3 regions of the Streptomyces sp. NPDC107765 genome follow, and region 2 is predicted to be linked to each of the others. Evidence: riboswitches for the same ligand, from Rfam matches in the RefSeq annotation. Region 2 holds a riboswitch; each other region holds the start of a gene.
What was found. Region 2 has a riboswitch for cyclic di-AMP ahead of ACZ7MX_RS39345 (M23 family metallopeptidase). Riboswitches for the same ligand answer to the same signal wherever they lie in the genome.

Region 1 (5,467 bases), on a different contig from region 2:
CGCCGCGCACGAAGTCCGCGCGGTTCTCCGCGTCCCGGGAGGCCGAGGTCGCCACGAAACGGACCCGCTCGGCACCCAGGCCCTTGATCACCGCGGCGTACTCCCGGCAGGCCGCGAAGGTCCGCTCCAGCGCCTCCGGCGCCAGCCGCCCCGTGCGGTCCACGTCCTGGCCCAGCCGGACGATCTGCATCCGGCGGTCGAGCTCCTTCAGCTCGCCGGTGGCGGGGTCGACGTCCGCGACCAGCAGGCGGATGGAGTTCGTACCGCAGTCGACGGCGGCGACACGCTTCACTCGGACTCTCCCTCGTCGGTCCCGGTGGCGTTCTCGGTGGCGTGCTCGCTGTTGTTGTCGCTGTGGTGCTCGCTGCACGGGCTCACGCAGGGGCCCTTCTTCCACCACTCCGGCAGCATGGCGATCGCCTCGTCACCGAGCGGGTTGACGCCCGGCCCGGCCGCCAGCGAGTGGCCGACGAGGACGTGCAGGCACTTGACCCGGTCGGGCATGCCGCCCGCGCTGGGGAAGCCCGCCAGCACCTCGATGGCGTCCCGCCGCCGGATGTAGTCCTCGTGGGCCGCGCGGTAGGCGGCGGCGAGCTCCGGGTCGGTCGCCAGCCGCTCGGTCATCTCCTTCATCACGCCGTTGGCCTCCAGCGTGCCGATCGCGGAGGCCGCGCGCGGGCAGGTGAGGTAGTACAGCGTGGGGAAGGGCGTGCCGTCCTCCAGGCGCGGCGCCGTCTCGACGACGTCCGGCTGGCCGCACGGGCAGCGGTGCGCGATGGCGCGCAGGCCGCGCGGCGGGCGGCCGAGCTGCTCCTTGAAGGCGGCGATGTCCGCGGCGGTGGGCTCGGTGGGCTCGGTCTGGGGCGGAGGGGTTTCCATGTGCGCTTTCGGTGAGGTGGTGGGTGATACGGCGGGGGACGGGACGGCGGTGCGCGCCGTCCCTGTCGACAGTACGGGGCCGCGCGCGCCGGCGGTACGGGCCGGGCACACCGGCGGCCCGGCCGGAGCCGGCGCTACCGCTTGTCGGCCGCGTCGACCGCGTGCCACAGGTTGTCGTACCAGGGGCGCTGCGCGGCCCGCGTCCCCTTGGGGGCGGCGGCGGTGCCGGAGCCGTCCTGGACGATGTACCCGGTCTCGCCCGGCATGACGTAGTGCAGGTGCCGGCGGGCCTGCTGGCGGACGTACTCGGGGTCCTGCCAGCGGGCCTTCTGCTCGCGCAGCCGGTCCAGCTCGGCGCCCGCGTCGCGGGCCTTGCGGCGCTGGTCGGCGATGTCGGAGCGCTGGGAGACGTACTGCCTTATCGGGTACGCGAGCGCCACCACCAGCGAGCACATCACCAGGGCCAGCAGGGCGGCGCGGCCGGTGAGGCGGTTGCGGCGGGCCGGCCGGGCGCGGTAGACGCGGGCGGCGGCCTGCTCGCCGAGCGCCTTGAGTCGGGTCGCGGTCGAGAACCGGTCCGCGGGCACGTCGTCTCCCCTTCACTGACGGACGCCGGTCTGCTTCAAGCAGGTACGTCCCCGGCAACGGTACGGGACCGTTGCCGGGGACGTACGGGGCGCTGGGCGGTCGGCTCGCCCGATCAGCCCTTTCGGGCCTCGGGCCGGGCCGCCCCGGCGGAACCGCGGGGCGCCGCGCTCCGGGTGTCAGCCCTTGAAGCGGGGGAACGCGCTGCGGCCGGCGTACACCGCGGCGTCGTCGAGGATCTCCTCGATGCGCAGCAGCTGGTTGTACTTGGCGACGCGCTCGGAGCGGGCCGGGGCACCGGTCTTGATCTGGCCGCAGTTGGTGGCGACGGCGAGGTCGGCGATGGTGACGTCCTCGGTCTCGCCGGAGCGGTGCGACATCATGCACTTGAAGCCGTTGCGCTGGGCCAGCTCGACGGCGTCCAGGGTCTCGGTCAGCGAGCCGATCTGGTTGACCTTGACCAGGAGGGCGTTGGCGGAGCCCTCCTCGATGCCGCGGGCCAGGCGCTCGGGGTTGGTCACGAACAGGTCGTCGCCGACCAGCTGGACCTTGGCGCCGAGCTTGTCGGTGATGACCTTCCAGCCGGCCCAGTCGTCCTCGAACAGCGGGTCCTCGATGGAGACCAGCGGGTACGCGTCGACGAGCTCCTCGTAGTACTCGGTCATCTGGGCGGCCGAGCGGGACTGGCCCTCGAACTGGTACGAGCCGTCCTTGTAGAACTCGGAGGCGGCGACGTCCAGGGCGAGCGCGATGTCCTGGCCGGGGGCGTAGCCGGCCTGCTTGATGGCTTCCAGGATGAGGTCGAGGGCCTCGCGGTTGGAGCCGAGGTTCGGGGCGAAGCCGCCCTCGTCGCCCAGGCCGGTCGACAGACCGCGCTCCTTCAGGACCTTCTTGAGGGTGTGGTAGACCTCGGCGCCCCAGCGCAGGGCCTCGGAGAAGGACTCCGCGCCGATCGGGGCGATCATGAACTCCTGGATGTCCACGTTGGAGTCGGCGTGCGAGCCGCCGTTCAGGATGTTCATCATCGGCACGGGCAGGACGTGCGCGTTCGGGCCGCCCAGGTAGCGGAACAGCGGGAGGTCGCTGGCCTCGGAGGCGGCGTGCGCGACGGCGAGGGAGACGCCGAGGATGGCGTTGGCGCCGAGCGAGCCCTTGTTGTCGGTGGCGTCCAGGTCGAACATGGCCTGGTCGATCAGCCGCTGCTCGGTCGCGTCGTAGCCGACGAGCTCCGGGCCGATCTGCTCGATGACGGCCAGGACGGCCTTCTCCACGCCCTTGCCGAGGTAGCGGTTGGGGTCGCCGTCACGGAGCTCGATGGCCTCGAAGGCGCCGGTGGAGGCACCGGACGGCACGGCGGCACGGCCGGTGCTGCCGTCGTCGAGGCCGACCTCGACCTCGACCGTGGGATTACCTCGCGAGTCGAGAATTTCGCGGGCTACGACGACGTCGATGGACGGCACGTTGTCTCCTTCATGGGTGTCTGGAGTTCTGCAGCACGAGCCTAACGGCCCGGGGAGCGTCCGCCTCCCCTTGGCCCGCTCCGTGGGACGGAATAACCCCCCAAGCGACACAAAGGCCCAGCTCACGGGACGTTTGCCGCAATGTTCGCCGAGCGGGGAAAGTCCGGCGGAGCGGCCGGCCGGCGGTGGCGCGGACGGGGGGCGACTCCGGGGACGACGGTGGGGATGGCGGCGGGGATGACGGGGGGATACGACAGAAGCCCCGCCGCGGCGCGCCGGGGGGAGGGGCGCGCCGGACGGGGCCGGTCTCACCAGGGGTGACCCGGTGCGGGGACGGCTCAGACGTGGAGCTTCTGACCCGGGAAGATCAGGTTCGGGTTGCCGCCGATGACGGACTTGTTGGCCGCGTAGACGGCCTTCCAGTGGGTGCCGTGGGCCTTGGCGATCTTGGCGAGGGTGTCGCCGGCCTTGACGGTGTAGTTGCCGTGGCCCTGGTTCTTCTTCGGGGCGGCCGGGGCGCTCTCGTGCTTCGGGGCGGCCGGGGTGCGCTTGACGGCCGCGTCGCTCTTCGCCGGCGCGGACTTGGCCACCGGGGCGCTGGTGTTCAGGTCGGGGGACGGGCCACCGGAGGTCAGACCGCCGGCGCCGGCGCAGGACCAGGCGCCCGGGCCCTGGAGGGCGAGGAGCTTCTCGGCCGCGGCGATCTGCTGGGACTTGGTGGCGAGGTCCGCGCGGGGCGCGTACTTGGTGCCGCCGGCGGCGGCCCAGCTGGAGTTGGAGAACTGCAGGCCACCGTAGTAGCCGTTACCGGTGTTGATCGACCAGTTGCCGCCGGACTCGCACTGGGCGACCTTGTCCCAGGTGGCGACGGAGGCGGCGGACGCGGAGGTGGCGCCCATCAGCGGGACGGCCACGGCGGCACCGGCGACACCGGCGAGCGTGGCGACGCGGACGGCCTTGGAGGGACGACGGTGCTTGCCCTTGTTGATCAGCATGGTTCGTTCGTTTCCTCACCGACGCCTACGAGGTGAGCTGTCGGGTTCGGACTGATGAGTCGCCCGGCCGGTGCCATGGGCACCGGGCTTCACCCCAAGCCGGCTGACCCGCTTTCACGGGCCTGGCCGGCGCCTACCTTGGTTCCCCCGCTCCTGCCTACGGCGCTTGCGCGTCAACTGCCTCCGACCACCGGCAGGATTCGGCGTGTGATCGAAGGGGCCCGCTTTGGCGAGCGGTGATGACCGTAAACAGGAACCCCCGTGGTGTTCAAACCCCCCCATCTGGCCCGAGTTGGCCATTTTTGATCACGGAGGGGTTATAAACCCGCAGGTGGGGACCGGTGCGACGGCGGCGGACCCTTCGGGGCCCACCGCCCCACAACGAGACGCTTGTCTCACTTTCGCCAAAGCGGGCCGAAACCGGCGAACTACCCCTTGGACTGCCCGAGATCGAGCTGCTGGCCTGGTTGGATCAGGTCCGCGTCGGAGCCGACGACGTCCTCGTTGCGGTCGTAGAGCGCCGGCCAGCCACCCGGCAGCCGGTGCGCCTGGGCGATCGCTGACAGGCTGTCACCCGGCTGCACGGTGTACCCGTCGCCGCCCGCCGGGGGCGTCCGGTGCGCGTCGTCACCGCGCGAGGCGTGCCGCCCGCCGGCCGTCCGGCCGGCGCCGTCCCCCTCGCCCGGGTCCGCGTCGCCGCGGTGCCGGCCCGAACCGCCCGGCACGCCGTCCGTCCCCGTACCGCCCTGCGACCCGTCCTGCGCCCCGCCCTGCGACCCGTCGGAGGCCGTGCCGTCCGCGGAGCCGGTGCCGTTGCCGTCGTCCGTGCCGCGGCCGTGGCCGCTGCCGTCGCCGGAGGGGCCGGGGGTGCCGGACGGGTCCTCGCCCCGGTCGCCCGGTGTCGCGTCGCCGGACGGCCCGGACGAACCGGAGGTCCGGTCGGGGCCGGGGGACGACTCGCCGGTGCCGGCGGAGTCCGTGGGGTCGGGAGTGGACGGGGACGGCGTGGCCTGCGACGGCTCGTCGTCGGCCGGCCCGTCGCCCGCATCGCCACCGGGGTCGTCGGCCGTCCCGTCGTGCATCCCGGTGGAACCGGTGGAGCCGTCGTCGTCCGAGGGGTCGGGTATCGGGGTGCTGGTGCCGCCCGGGTCGACCTGCGGTGCCCGGCCGTCCTTCGTCAGGCCGGCGTTCACCGCACAGCTCGGCCAGGCGTCCGGGCCGAGGTCGTCGAGGATCGTCTCGGCCACCGCGATCTGCTGGGCGCGGCTGGCGAGGTCCGGCCGCGAGGCGTAGGCCCCGCCGCCGTGCCGGTCCCACATCTCCTGGGTGAGCTGGAGGCCGCCGTAGAAGCCGTTGCCGGTGTCGGAGCTCCAGATGCCGCCGCTCTCGCACTGGGCGACCCGGTCCCAGGTCGCGGTGTCGGCGGCATGTGCGCCGCCGGCGGAGAGCAGGGGCAGTGCGAGTGCCGAGCCGGTCACTCCCGCCGTGACAAAGATGGCCGGTGCTTGACGGGGGCGCCGGTGTCGGCCGTTCCCGGAACGCATGCGG
Region 2 (5,467 bases):
GGACTTCACCACTCGCGAGCAGTACCTGCTGCAACGGGTCAGGCAGTACCAGAGGTGGGGGCGGCCGGCGTTGATGAACGCCTGGCACAGCGTGGGACGGAATTGCCTCGTCGCGAACGAGGCCCGGTCGGCGGCCGCCCGCCGGTGCACGGGCGACTCCGCACACCCTCGGACGTAGCGCTTCGAGCTCCGGCCCGCCGATCCTGGTGCCGCCCGATTCGATCGGGCCGCGCCCTGTCGCCTGTCGTCGGCCCGCCGGCCGGTGCTGAGCAACGGCAATCGTGGACCGGCTCACCGGCTCCCCGGCACACCCGGCAGCTGCCGAGATCCGCCGCGGCCCGCTCCGGCGGCCCCGGAGCGATGAGCCTCGGCTTCTTCTCCTGACCGCTGGTGAGCCATTCTGGGACTATGACACGCCCACCCGTCTCTCCGTCCTCGGTCGGTGTCTCAGCGCGCATGAGCCGTCAGGGCAGACGGGATACCGAACCGGAGCGTGCAGTCCGGCGGCTGCTGTACGCCGCCGGACTGCGCTACCGGCTGCAACGCCGCGTACCCGGTATGGCCCGTCGCACCATCGACATCGCTTTCCCCGGCCCGCGCATTGCGGTGTTCCTCGACGGCTGTTTCTGGCACGGCTGCCCCGAACACGCAACCAGTCCCAAGGCCAATGCCGAGTGGTGGCGCGCGAAGCTCGACGGCAACGTCGCCCGTGACGCAGAAACCAACGCGCATCTCGAAGCGGCGGGATGGACAGTGCTGCGTTTCTGGGAGCACGAGAGTCCCGAGACGGTGGCCGAGTACGTGGCCCGAGCCGTGCGAGAGGCCGGCGCAGGTCGTAAGTCACGGCCACCTGAGCCTCCGGACGGCCAGAACGTACGGGGCCGGACGTAAGGTAAAGGGCAATTGACCCGCGAAACGGAGGAGTTGGGCATGGCCGGCGTTCCGAGCAGTGTGGTGGCGGCGAGTGGGTTGCTCGGGGGTTATGGGGTGGCTCGGTGGACGAAGAAGCGGCCGTTGGGAGGTGTGGCGTTGGCTGCGGCGGGGGCGGTGGCGGCTCGGGAGTGGCAGCGGAAGGCCGGAGGTAAGACGGCGGCGGCGTTGAGCGGGGCCTATGTGGCGGCGTTTGTGGGGTCGCATCCGTTGGCCAAGAAGATCGGGGCCTGGCCTTCGGTGTTCGCCGTGGCGGGTGGGGTGGCGCTGGCGTCCTGGGCGGTGGTGGACCGGCGGGGGTAGGGCGCCCGGCAGCATTGCGGCGCGTGTGGAAGTGGAGCGGGGCCCTGGGGCCCCGCTCCTTCCCTTTGGGGTGGGGCCGCGACTTGGATTACGCCGATGCCTCGTTCAGCAGGGTGAGTTCGGGGGCGGTGAGGGTCAGGTCGGTGACGGCCAGGAGGGGGGCGAGCTGGGCGGTCGTGCGGGCGCTGGCGATCGGGGCGGCGACCGTCGGCTGGGCGGCGAGCCAGGCCAGCGCGACGGTGGCGGGCTCGGCACCGTGGGCGGCGGCGACCGTGTCGAGGGCCTCCAGGACGCGGGGGCCGCGGTCGGTGGCGAGGTACTGCGCGGCCTTCCCGGACCGGGCGCTGTCGACCGCCGCACCCGGCCGGTACTTGCCGGTCAGGAAGCCGGAGGCCAGCGCGTAGTACGGGACCGCGCACACGCCGTTGCGGGCGGCCACGTCGGCGAGTTCGCCCTCGTACGTGTCGCGGGAGACCAGGTTGTAGTGCGGCTGCAGGGCCACGTAACGGGCCACGCCCTCGCGGTCGGAGAAGGCGAGGGACTCCTCCAGGCGCTGCGCGGAGATGTTGGAGGCGCCGATCTCGCGGACCTTGCCGGCCCGGACGAGGTCGTCCAGAGCGGTCAGGAACTCGCCGACCTCGACCGACTCGTCGTCGTAGTGGGTGTAGTAGAGGTCGATGTAATCCGTGCGGAGACGGGTGAGGGACTCCTCGACCGCGGACTTGATGGTGGCGGTGGACAGACCCTTGTAGTCGGGGTGCGCGCCGACCTTGGTGGCGATGACGATGTCGTCCCGATTGCCGCGCGAGGCCAGCCAGTTCCCGAGGACCGTCTCGGATTCGCCGCCCTTGTTGCCCGGCACCCACGCCGAGTACACATCGGCGGTGTCGATGAAGTTGCCGCCGCCCGCCACGTACGCGTCCAGTACGGCGAACGACTCGGCCTCGTCGGCGGTCCAGCCGAATACGTTGCCCCCGAGGGAGAAGGGGGAGACGGACAGCGAGCCCAGGGCCCTGGGGGTAGGGGAGTTGTTGCTTGTCGCGCTCATGGTGGGAGCAACGTTGCGGGGCGGGTGGTTATTCCTGCTCACAGGAGTCATTCCGGTTCCTCGGATGTTCCCGTTTCCTCGGACGGCGGCCACCCTCGCACCGTGGCCGCCGACCTCGCCCCGCCCCGCCCGTCAGGTGCTCAGACGTTGACGCCGTGGTCGCGCAGCCAGGGCATCGGGTCTATCGGGTCGCCGGCGCCGGGGCGTACCTCCAGGTGGAGGTGGGGGCCGGTGACGTTGCCCGTGGCGCCGACCCGGCCGATGACGTCGCCGGTGCTGACCTTGCCCGAGGTCTTGACCATCGAGGACAGGTGGCAGAACCAGAGCTCGGTGCCGTCGTCGAGGGTCAGGACGATGCGGTAGCCGTACGAACCGGCCCAGCCGGCCTGGGTGATGGTGCCGGAGTGCACCGCCTTGACGGGCGTGCCGGTCGGGGCGGCGAAGTCCTGGCCGGTGTGGTCCGCGACCCAGCGGTCACCGGCCTGCCCGAAGCCCGCGGTGAGGGTGTACGAGGAGACCGGGGTGATGAAGCTCTGCGCCAGTTTGGCGAGGCGTTCGGCCTCGGCCTTACGGCGGGCCTCCTCCTCGGCCTTGCGCTTGGCCTCGGCCGCTGCCTCCTTCTTGGCGGCCGCGGCCTTCTCGGCGGCCTTCAGGTCCCCGGCGGCGTCCGTAGTGGCCTGCTTGATCGCGGCCTGCTCGGCGGCCTCGCGGGCCTCCTGCTCGGCGGCGCCCTGCTGGGCGTCGGCCTGCTGGAGGATACGGCTGCGCAGCGCCTCACCGGCGTTCGCACCGGAGCCCGAGCCCGTACCCGCGTCAGAGCCGGAGTCGGAGCCGGAGCCCGAGCCCGTGCCCGACGGCGAGCCCGGTCCGGCGTTCCCGGTGAGCGGGTCGGCGGGGGTGGCGGCGGAGGCGGAAGCGGTGTGCGCGCCGCCGTCGGATATGAGGTCGCCGACGCCGGGCAGGGAGGCGGCGTCCGGGAGGTGGTCGGAGACGGCGTCGGCCACTCCGCCGAGGTCGGGCATCGAGATCGGCACCGGCGGCCGGCCCTCGGCCGTGGCCATCCCGCCCGCGCCGACCGCGGCGATGACACCGACGCCCAGGACCGTCCCCCCGCGGGCGAGGCCACCGCCGCGCTGCTTGGCCACCCGGTGCTTGCCGCGGACCGGGCGGACGGACTCCTCGGTGGGGTTCCATTCCTCCCACGGGCCGTCGGCGTCACCGTTCGCCTCGCCGGCCGTCGCGAAGCGGGTGCCGGTGACGCCGGCCATGTCGGTGGTGACAGCGGTGTCGGTGGCGACAGGGGTGTCAGAGACGAAAGCAGTCTCCGTCACGAAAGTGGGGTCGCCGGGATGCGCGAAGGCGTGCGGGGCGCCTGGCGCGTACGGGGCGCCCGGGCCCCGGTCGTCGAAGTCGTAGGCGGACGGAGCCTCGGGGACAGGCCTGTTGGACGCCACGGGGGCGCACTCCTTTCCTTCCTTCTCGCCTACCGGGTTAGCTGACGGGTTCGGAGCAGGAAGGTCTCCTACGGGCACCCTCTGACGAAGGCGTCCGATTCACCCCAAGGTGGTGGTTCCCCGGTTCCCTTGGTGCAGTTCGAGGTGCTGGAGGTGCGTGAAAAGCGCGTGCGGGATTCGGCGTCGGCGCACGGTGCCGCCTCTTGCGGCGGCTGGGACGACCGCGCTGCGTTATCGGACAGTAATAGAGATCGCGACCGTTTTCCAAGCCTTCCCGGGAATCCATATGCCTCGCGCACCGGCTGTGGCGTGGTGTTTTCCGGTCACCATGGCCATAAATCGGGCGAGTTGACCGCACCACCCCGTGCCACGCCTAAACGATCTCTCGATGATTGTGCGTCAGTTGTTATGCGGAGGGGTGCCTGACCATTACGGAACGTGAAGACAGTAACGTCGGATCATGGTCGTCAACGCCGAGCGCCCTGGACACTCCCTGCACCCCGGACACTCCGAGCGCCCCGGACACTCCGAAAGTCCCGGACACTCCGAGAGCCCCGGCCCCGCCGAACGCCTCCGCAACGCCGGTCACCACCGCCACGGCCGTCCCGGCCACGGCGGCGTCACGACCGGAAGCGCGCAGGACGTGGCGCGGCGGTACCAGGAGTTCTCCTGGGGCGAGGCGCGCGGGCGGTCCGACGCCCACGAGGAGTTGAGCGCCCGGATCGGCCAGGACCAGGAGTTGTGCGAGCTGCTGGCGGGTTCGCTGCCGGCCGGCAACAAGCAGCAGCCCCAGCTCCTGCTCGCCGCCGTACGCCATCTCGACGGCCCGCACGCGGAGCAGGGCCCGCGCGGCGCCGCGGCGTACGGGCGCTGGCGCGAATGGACGATCCGGCACTGGGACCAGGTGCGGGACGTCATCATGCGCCGCGGCACCCAGACCAACGAACCGGCCCGCTGCGCCACGCTGCTGCCGCTGCTCGCCCGGCTGCCCCAGCCGCTGGCCCTCCTGGAGGTCGGCACCTCGGCCGGGCTGTGCCTGCACCCGGACCGCTATCGGTACGCGTATGGACACGGGTACGGGGAGGCGGGCGATCCGGCAGCCCACGCCCCGCTCGTCGAAGTAGGCCCGGCCGACAGCCCCGTCGTCTTCCACTGCCAGGTGCAGGCGCCGGTGCCGGGGCCGGTGGCGGCGGGGCCCGGGCCGCACGTCCCCACCCGCCTGCCCGAGGTCGTCTGGCGGGCCGGGATCGACCTGGCACCGCTCGACCCGGTCGCCGAGCCGGACGACCTGCGCTGGCTGCGGTCGCTCGTATGGCCCGGCGACGAGGCGCGGGCGGCCCGACTGTCCGCGGCCGTCGACGCGGTGCGGACGGTGCCGCGGCCGCGGATCGTCCGCGGGGACCTGATCGACGAACTGCCCGCGCTGGCGGCCGAGGCGCCGGCCGGGGCGACCCTGGTCGTGTTCCACACCGCCGTGCTGAGCTACCTGCCGTATGCCCGGCGCGAGGAGTTCGCCCGGCTCGTACGGTCGGTCCTCGACGGGCGGGACGGCGGCGGCCACTGGATCTCCCAGGAGCACCACTCCGTACTGCCGTGGCTGCCCCTGCCCCCGCACCACACCCCACGCCCGGACGACCCGCTGCAACTGACGCTCGCCCTGGACGGGCACCCGGTCGCGCTCACCGGCCCGCACGGACAGAGCTTCCGCCCGCTGTAGTGGGCCGGGGCCCGT
Region 3 (5,467 bases), on a different contig from region 2:
CGTGAGAGAATGGTCTAGACAACAGTCACGACTTTGAAGGGCAACACCATGGCTGAGCGCCGCGTCAATGTCGGTTGGGCCGAGGGCCTGCACGCCCGCCCCGCATCGATCTTCGTCCGGGCGGCCACCGCCGCCGGCGTCCCGATGACGATCGCCAAGGCCGATGGCAACCCGGTCAACGCGGCCTCCATGCTCGCGGTCCTGGGCCTGGGCGCCCAGGGCGGCGAGGAGATCGTGCTGGCCTCGGACGCCGAGGGCGCCGAGGAAGCGCTCGACCGCCTGGCCAAGCTCGTCGCCGAGGGTCTCGAAGAGCTCCCCGAGACCGTCTGAGTCCACCGGGACGCCCCTTCGCACGACGGCCCCGCCACGGTGACCTGAAAAGGTGCCGCGGCGGGGCCGTTCTGCATGCCGGAGAAATACGGTTTTGACAAAATGCCGTTGCGGACAAGTGCCGTTCCGGGGGAATGCCCTGCCCCGCCGCACGCAAATGCCGTGCCACTGCCGCAGAATAATCATTGCCTGGGACCGATAACCGGGAAAGGCATGCGCAGGAAAGCCTGCGGGGTCATGCGCCCACCGAAAAGCAGGCACACGCCGGTACCCAGAATCAAAAGCCGGCACCATCAATCAAAGGCGGCTCCTCTCGCCGCCCCGGAAATCACGCACCCCTTTGTATACGGCCCGCTTGTTAAGAACGGGCGCGCGCTGTGTTGACGGGCCGTTTCGTATCGCTCACGTCGGGTGCCGCGATGCGCCGCAGCCGGTACACCGGGAGCGACCGCTCGATGTGCGCCGCCATCAGGGCGCGGGCCCGTTCCGCGTCGCCCCGGGCCACCGCGTCCAGCACCGCGCCGTGGTCGTCCCAGGCCTCACCGGCCCGCGGCAGCGGCTCCATCGCATACATCCACTCGATCTTGCGGCGCAGCTGGGTCAGCAGGGCGGTGAGGCTGGGGCTGCCGGCCGCCTGGGCCAGCGTCTCGTGGAACCAGCCGTCGAGTTGGCGCAGGTCGGCGGGGCTGCCGTGGCGGGCCCGCTCGCGGCCCAGCCGTACCAGACCGCGCAGCACCTTCAGATGGGCGGGGGTGCGCCGGGCGGCCGCGCGGGCCGCGCCCAGCGGCTCCAGCAGGGCGCGGATGTCGAGCAGGTCGGCGGCCTCCTGCTCGGTGGGTTCGGCGACACAGGCGCCCGCGTGGTGGCGGGTGGTGACGAAGCCCTCCGACTGCAGGGTGCGCAGCGCTTCGCGGACCGGCACTCTGGAAACGCCGTAGCGCGCCGCCAGGATCTCCTCGATCAGCCGGCTCCCCGGCGCCAGCGCACCGGAGACGATGTCCTCGCGAATCGCCGTGCACACCGCATGCGCGGAAATATGGCCTCGCATCGATCGTGCCTCCGCCGTAATCCCCGGAAAACGCCGCCGGTCGGCGGCTTTTCCGAGACTCTATTCGACCGGCGCGGCTTTTCCGACGGACTCCGCGTATTCGGCGATATTTTTTGGCCAGCGGGCGCGGGGCATGCCCAGGCGTGCACCGCGGGCGTGGGGCGGACCGGTCCGGCGCCGGCTCAGACGTTGACGCCGTGCGACCGCAGATAGGCGATCGGGTCGATGTCGGAGCCGTAGTCCGGGCCGGTGCGGGCCTCGAAGTGCAGGTGCGGGCCGGTGACGTTGCCGGTGGCTCCGGAGAGGCCGATCTGCTGGCCGGGGGTGACGGTCTGGCCGACCGAGACGCCGATCGACGACAGGTGGCCGTACTGGGTGTAGGTGCCGTCGTGCATCTTGATCACGATGTTGTTGCCGTACGCGCCGCCCCAGCCGGCCTCGACGACGGTGCCCGCGCCGACCGCGTGGACGGAGGTCCCGGTGGCGGCGTGGAAGTCGATGCCGGTGTGGGTGCCGGACGACCACAGGCTGCTGGAGGCCTGGTAGCCGGTGGAGACGTAGGAGTCCGCGACGGGGGCGACGAAGGCGTTCAGGCGCTTGCGCTCGGCGTCCCGGGCGGCCCGTTCCTTGGCCTCGCGCTCCGCCTTGGCCTTCTTCCTGGCCGCCTCGGCGTGCCGCTCGGCCTCCGCCGCGCGCTTCTTGGCCTCGGCCTCGGCCTTCGCCTTCACGGCGGCGACCTCGGCGGCGGCCTGCTGGGCGTCGGCCTGGACCTCCAGGCGGTGGGCGAGTTCGTCACCGAGCACGACGGCCTGGGTGAGACCGGTGTCCTGGGTGCGTGCCTCGTCGGTGGCGGCCATCGCGGGCGAGGCCAGGGAGGCGACGACGCCGGTGGTGGCGAGGGTGGCTATGCCGGCGAGGTTGCGGGTCGTCCGGGCGCTGCGGCTGGCCCGGCGGTGCTTCCCGGTGGCTCGGGTGAACGCCATGTGCTGGCTTGTCCTTTCCTTCCCTCTCGCCTACCGGGTTAGCTGACGGGTTCGGAGCAGGAAGGTCTCCTACGGGCTCCTCCGGAGAGGGGCCCGATTCACCCCAGGGACGTGGGTCCCCGGCTCCCCTGGCTCGCGCCGTACGGGGACTCGGCGATGACTGTCCGGTGCCACTGTTGTGGCGGAGTTGTGACGAACAGCCGGACCGACGCTAATCGGGGCCACTTTGCGGAGCCAAACGGAACCGCGTTTTTGTGCGGGATGCCACAAGTTCCGACCCAACGAGCCCTCGCAAACCGGACATACGGCGGACTCCGGCTGGCTCCGGCCGCCTCCGAGGGACTCCCCCGGACATACGACGGCTCCCGTGGTGAGCGAACACCACGGGAGCCGGTCAGAACGTGACGCACCGTCATGCGCCAACGAAGAACTAGCCGCTGACGACCGTCACCTCTCCGATGCCCAGCGCCTTGACGGGCTCGGTGATCTGCGCGGCGTCGCCCACCAGGACGGTCACCAGGCGGTCCACCGGGAAGGCGTTGACGGCGGCGGCGGTCGCCTCGACCGTGCCGGTCTCCGCGAGCCGGAGGTACAACTGCGCCTGGAAGTCGTCCGGGAGCTGCTGCTCCACCTGGTCGGCGAGGGTGCCCGCGACGGCCGCCGCGGTCTCGTACTTGAGCGGCGCCACCCCGACGAGGTTCTGCACCGCGACGTCCCGCTCCTCGTCCGTCAGCCCCTCTGCCGCGAGGGTCCGCAGCACCTTCCAGAGGTCCTCCAGCGCGGGCCCGGTGGAGGCGGTGTCCACCGAGCCGCTGATGGCGAGCAATGCCGCGCCGGTGGTGCCCTCGGGGGACGTGGGAGCCGTGGAGCGCAATACCTGGCCGAAGGCGCGCACCCCGTAGGTGTAGCCCTTCTCCTCGCGCAGGACGCGGTCCAGCCGGGAGGTGAGGGTGCCGCCCAGGCAGTACGTGCCGAGCACCTGGGCCGGCCACACGCGGTCGTGCCGGTCGGCGCCGATCCGGCCGATGAGCAGCTGCGTCTGGACCGCGCCGGGACGGTCCACGATCACCACGCGGCCGGTGTCGTCGGCGGCGATCGGGGTGGCCCTGACCGGCTCGGCGGTCGAACCGCTCCAGGCGCCGAGGGTGTCGGCCAGCGCCGCGGCCAGGTCGATGTCGGTGAAGTCACCGACGATCACGGCGGTGGCCGTGGCGGGCCGGACGTGCGCGTCGTAGAAGGCGCGCACGGCCGCGGCGTCGATCCGCGCGACGGTCTCCTCGGTGCCCTGGCGGGGGCGGGAGATCCGCGCGGTGGCCGGGAACAGCTCCTTGGAGAGCGCCATCGCCGCGCGGCGGGCCGGGTTGGCGAGCTCGTGCGGGATCTCGTCGAGGCGGTTGCGGACCAGCCGCTCGATCTCGCTCTCCGGGAAGGCGGGGGCGCGCAGCGCGTCGGCGAGCAGGCCCAGCGCGCGGGTCAGCCGGGACGCCGGGACCTCCAGGGAGACGCGTACGCCGGGGTGGTCGGCGTGCGCGTCCAGCGTGGCGCCGCAGCGCTCCAGCTCGGCGGCGAAGCCCTCCGCGTCGTATTTGTCGGTGCCCTCGGACAGGGCGCGCGCCATGATCGTGGCGACGCCGTCCAGGCCCTCGGGCTCGGCGTCCAGCGGGGCGACGAGGTTGATCTCGACCGCGACGACCTGCTGGCCGGGGCGGTGGCTGGTCAGGAGGGTGAGGCCGTTGGGCAGTTGGCTGCGCTCGGGGGCCGGGAAGGCCCACGGCTTGGGCGCGCCGCTCTGGGGCTGCGGGTGGAACTGCATGGTGCTCCCTGCGGAATCCTGACGGGTGGCGTCGCTCACTGCTCCGTCTCCCCTTCCTCGGCGTTGCCGGCCGGCTCGGTGGGCTCGTAGACGAGCACCGCGCGGTTGTCGGGGCGCAGCCGGGCCTTGGCGACCGCCTGCACCTCCTCGGGGGTGATGTCCAGGACCCGCTGCACGGCGGTCAGCGCGAGCTGCGGGTCGCCGAACAGGACGGCGAAGCGGCACAGTTCGTCGGCGCGGCCGCTGACCGTCGCCAGGCGGTCCAGCCACTCGCGCTCCAGCTGGGCCTGCGCCCGCTCCATCTCCTCCGGGGTGGGCCCCTCGGCGGCGAACCGCGCCAGCTCCTCGTCGACCGCGCGCTCGATGGCGGGCACCTCCACCCCGGCGGACGTCTTCACGTCCAGCCAGCCCAGGGAGGGGGCACCGGCCAGCCGCAGCAGACCGAAGCCGGCGGCGACGGCGCTGCGGTCGCGGCGCACCAGGCGGTTGTACAGGCGGGAGGACTCGCCGCCGCCCAGGACGGTCAGCGCGAGGTCGGCGGCGTCCGCCTCACGGGTGCCGTCGTGCGGCAGGCGGTAGGCCGCCATCAGGGCACGGGAGGGCACCTCCTCCTCGACGACCTCGCGCAGCTCGCTGCCGATCACGTCGGGCAGGGTGCCGTCCCGGGGCGGCTGCTTGCCGTCGTGGGAGGGGATCGAGCCGAAGTACTTCTCGATCCAGGCCAGCGTCCGGGCCGGGTCGATGTCGCCGACGACCGACAGGACGGCGTTGTTGGGCGCGTAGTACGTACGGAAGAACGCCCGGGCGTCCTCCAGGGAGGCGGCGTCCAGATCGGCCATCGACCCGATGGGGGTGTGGTGGTACGGGTGGCCCTCGGGGTACGCCATGGCCGTCAGCTTCTCGAAGGCCGTGCCGTAGGGGACGTTGTCGTAGCGCTGGCGGCGCTCGTTCTTGACGACGTCGCGCTGGTTCTCCAGGGACTCCTCGTCGAGCGCGGTCAGCAGCGAACCCATGCGGTCCGCCTCCAGCCAGAGCGCCAGCTCCAGCTCGTGGGCGGGCATGGTCTCGAAGTAGTTGGTGCGCTCGAAGCTCGTGGTGCCGTTGAGCGAACCGCCGGCGCCCTGCACCAGCTCGAAGTGGCCGTTCCCCTTCACCTGCGCGGAGCCCTGGAACATCAGGTGCTCGAAGAGGTGAGCCAGGCCCGTACGGCCCTTGACCTCGTGGCGGGAGCCGACGTCGTACCAGAGGCAGACCGCTGCGACCGGGGTCAGGTGGTCTTCGGAGAGCACCACG

Region 1: it holds a riboswitch for cyclic di-AMP, as region 2 does, so the genes downstream of both, ACZ7MX_RS16210 (transglycosylase family protein) here and ACZ7MX_RS39345 (M23 family metallopeptidase) in region 2, are expected to answer to the same signal.
Region 3: it holds a riboswitch for cyclic di-AMP, as region 2 does, so the genes downstream of both, ACZ7MX_RS35960 (M23 family metallopeptidase) here and ACZ7MX_RS39345 (M23 family metallopeptidase) in region 2, are expected to answer to the same signal.

Annotation. Positions count from the first base shown of each region.
Region 1 is NZ_JBVKBL010000005.1:490,310-495,776, reverse strand. It holds gene ACZ7MX_RS16230 (Ppx/GppA phosphatase family protein) at 1-292, opposite strand, end outside; gene ACZ7MX_RS16225 (DUF501 domain-containing protein) at 289-879, opposite strand; gene ACZ7MX_RS16220 (FtsB family cell division protein) at 1,014-1,466, opposite strand; gene eno (phosphopyruvate hydratase) at 1,644-2,924, opposite strand; gene ACZ7MX_RS16210 (transglycosylase family protein) at 3,263-3,919, opposite strand; cyclic di-AMP (ydaO/yuaA leader) riboswitch at 3,927-4,094, opposite strand; gene ACZ7MX_RS16205 (LysM peptidoglycan-binding domain-containing protein) at 4,348-5,397, opposite strand.
Region 2 is NZ_JBVKBL010000030.1:18,102-23,568, forward strand. It holds gene ACZ7MX_RS39325 (PrsW family intramembrane metalloprotease) at 1-178, shown strand, start outside; gene ACZ7MX_RS39330 (very short patch repair endonuclease) at 409-891, shown strand; gene ACZ7MX_RS39335 (hypothetical protein) at 931-1,233, shown strand; gene ACZ7MX_RS39340 (aldo/keto reductase) at 1,322-2,281, opposite strand; gene ACZ7MX_RS39345 (M23 family metallopeptidase) at 2,422-3,735, opposite strand; cyclic di-AMP (ydaO/yuaA leader) riboswitch at 3,747-3,892, opposite strand; gene ACZ7MX_RS39350 (DUF2332 domain-containing protein) at 4,196-5,452, shown strand.
Region 3 is NZ_JBVKBL010000022.1:19,886-25,352, forward strand. It holds gene ACZ7MX_RS35950 (HPr family phosphocarrier protein) at 49-330, shown strand; gene ACZ7MX_RS35955 (GntR family transcriptional regulator) at 689-1,378, opposite strand; gene ACZ7MX_RS35960 (M23 family metallopeptidase) at 1,561-2,361, opposite strand; cyclic di-AMP (ydaO/yuaA leader) riboswitch at 2,374-2,527, opposite strand; gene ACZ7MX_RS35965 (M16 family metallopeptidase) at 2,792-4,174, opposite strand; gene ACZ7MX_RS35970 (M16 family metallopeptidase) at 4,210-5,467, opposite strand, start outside.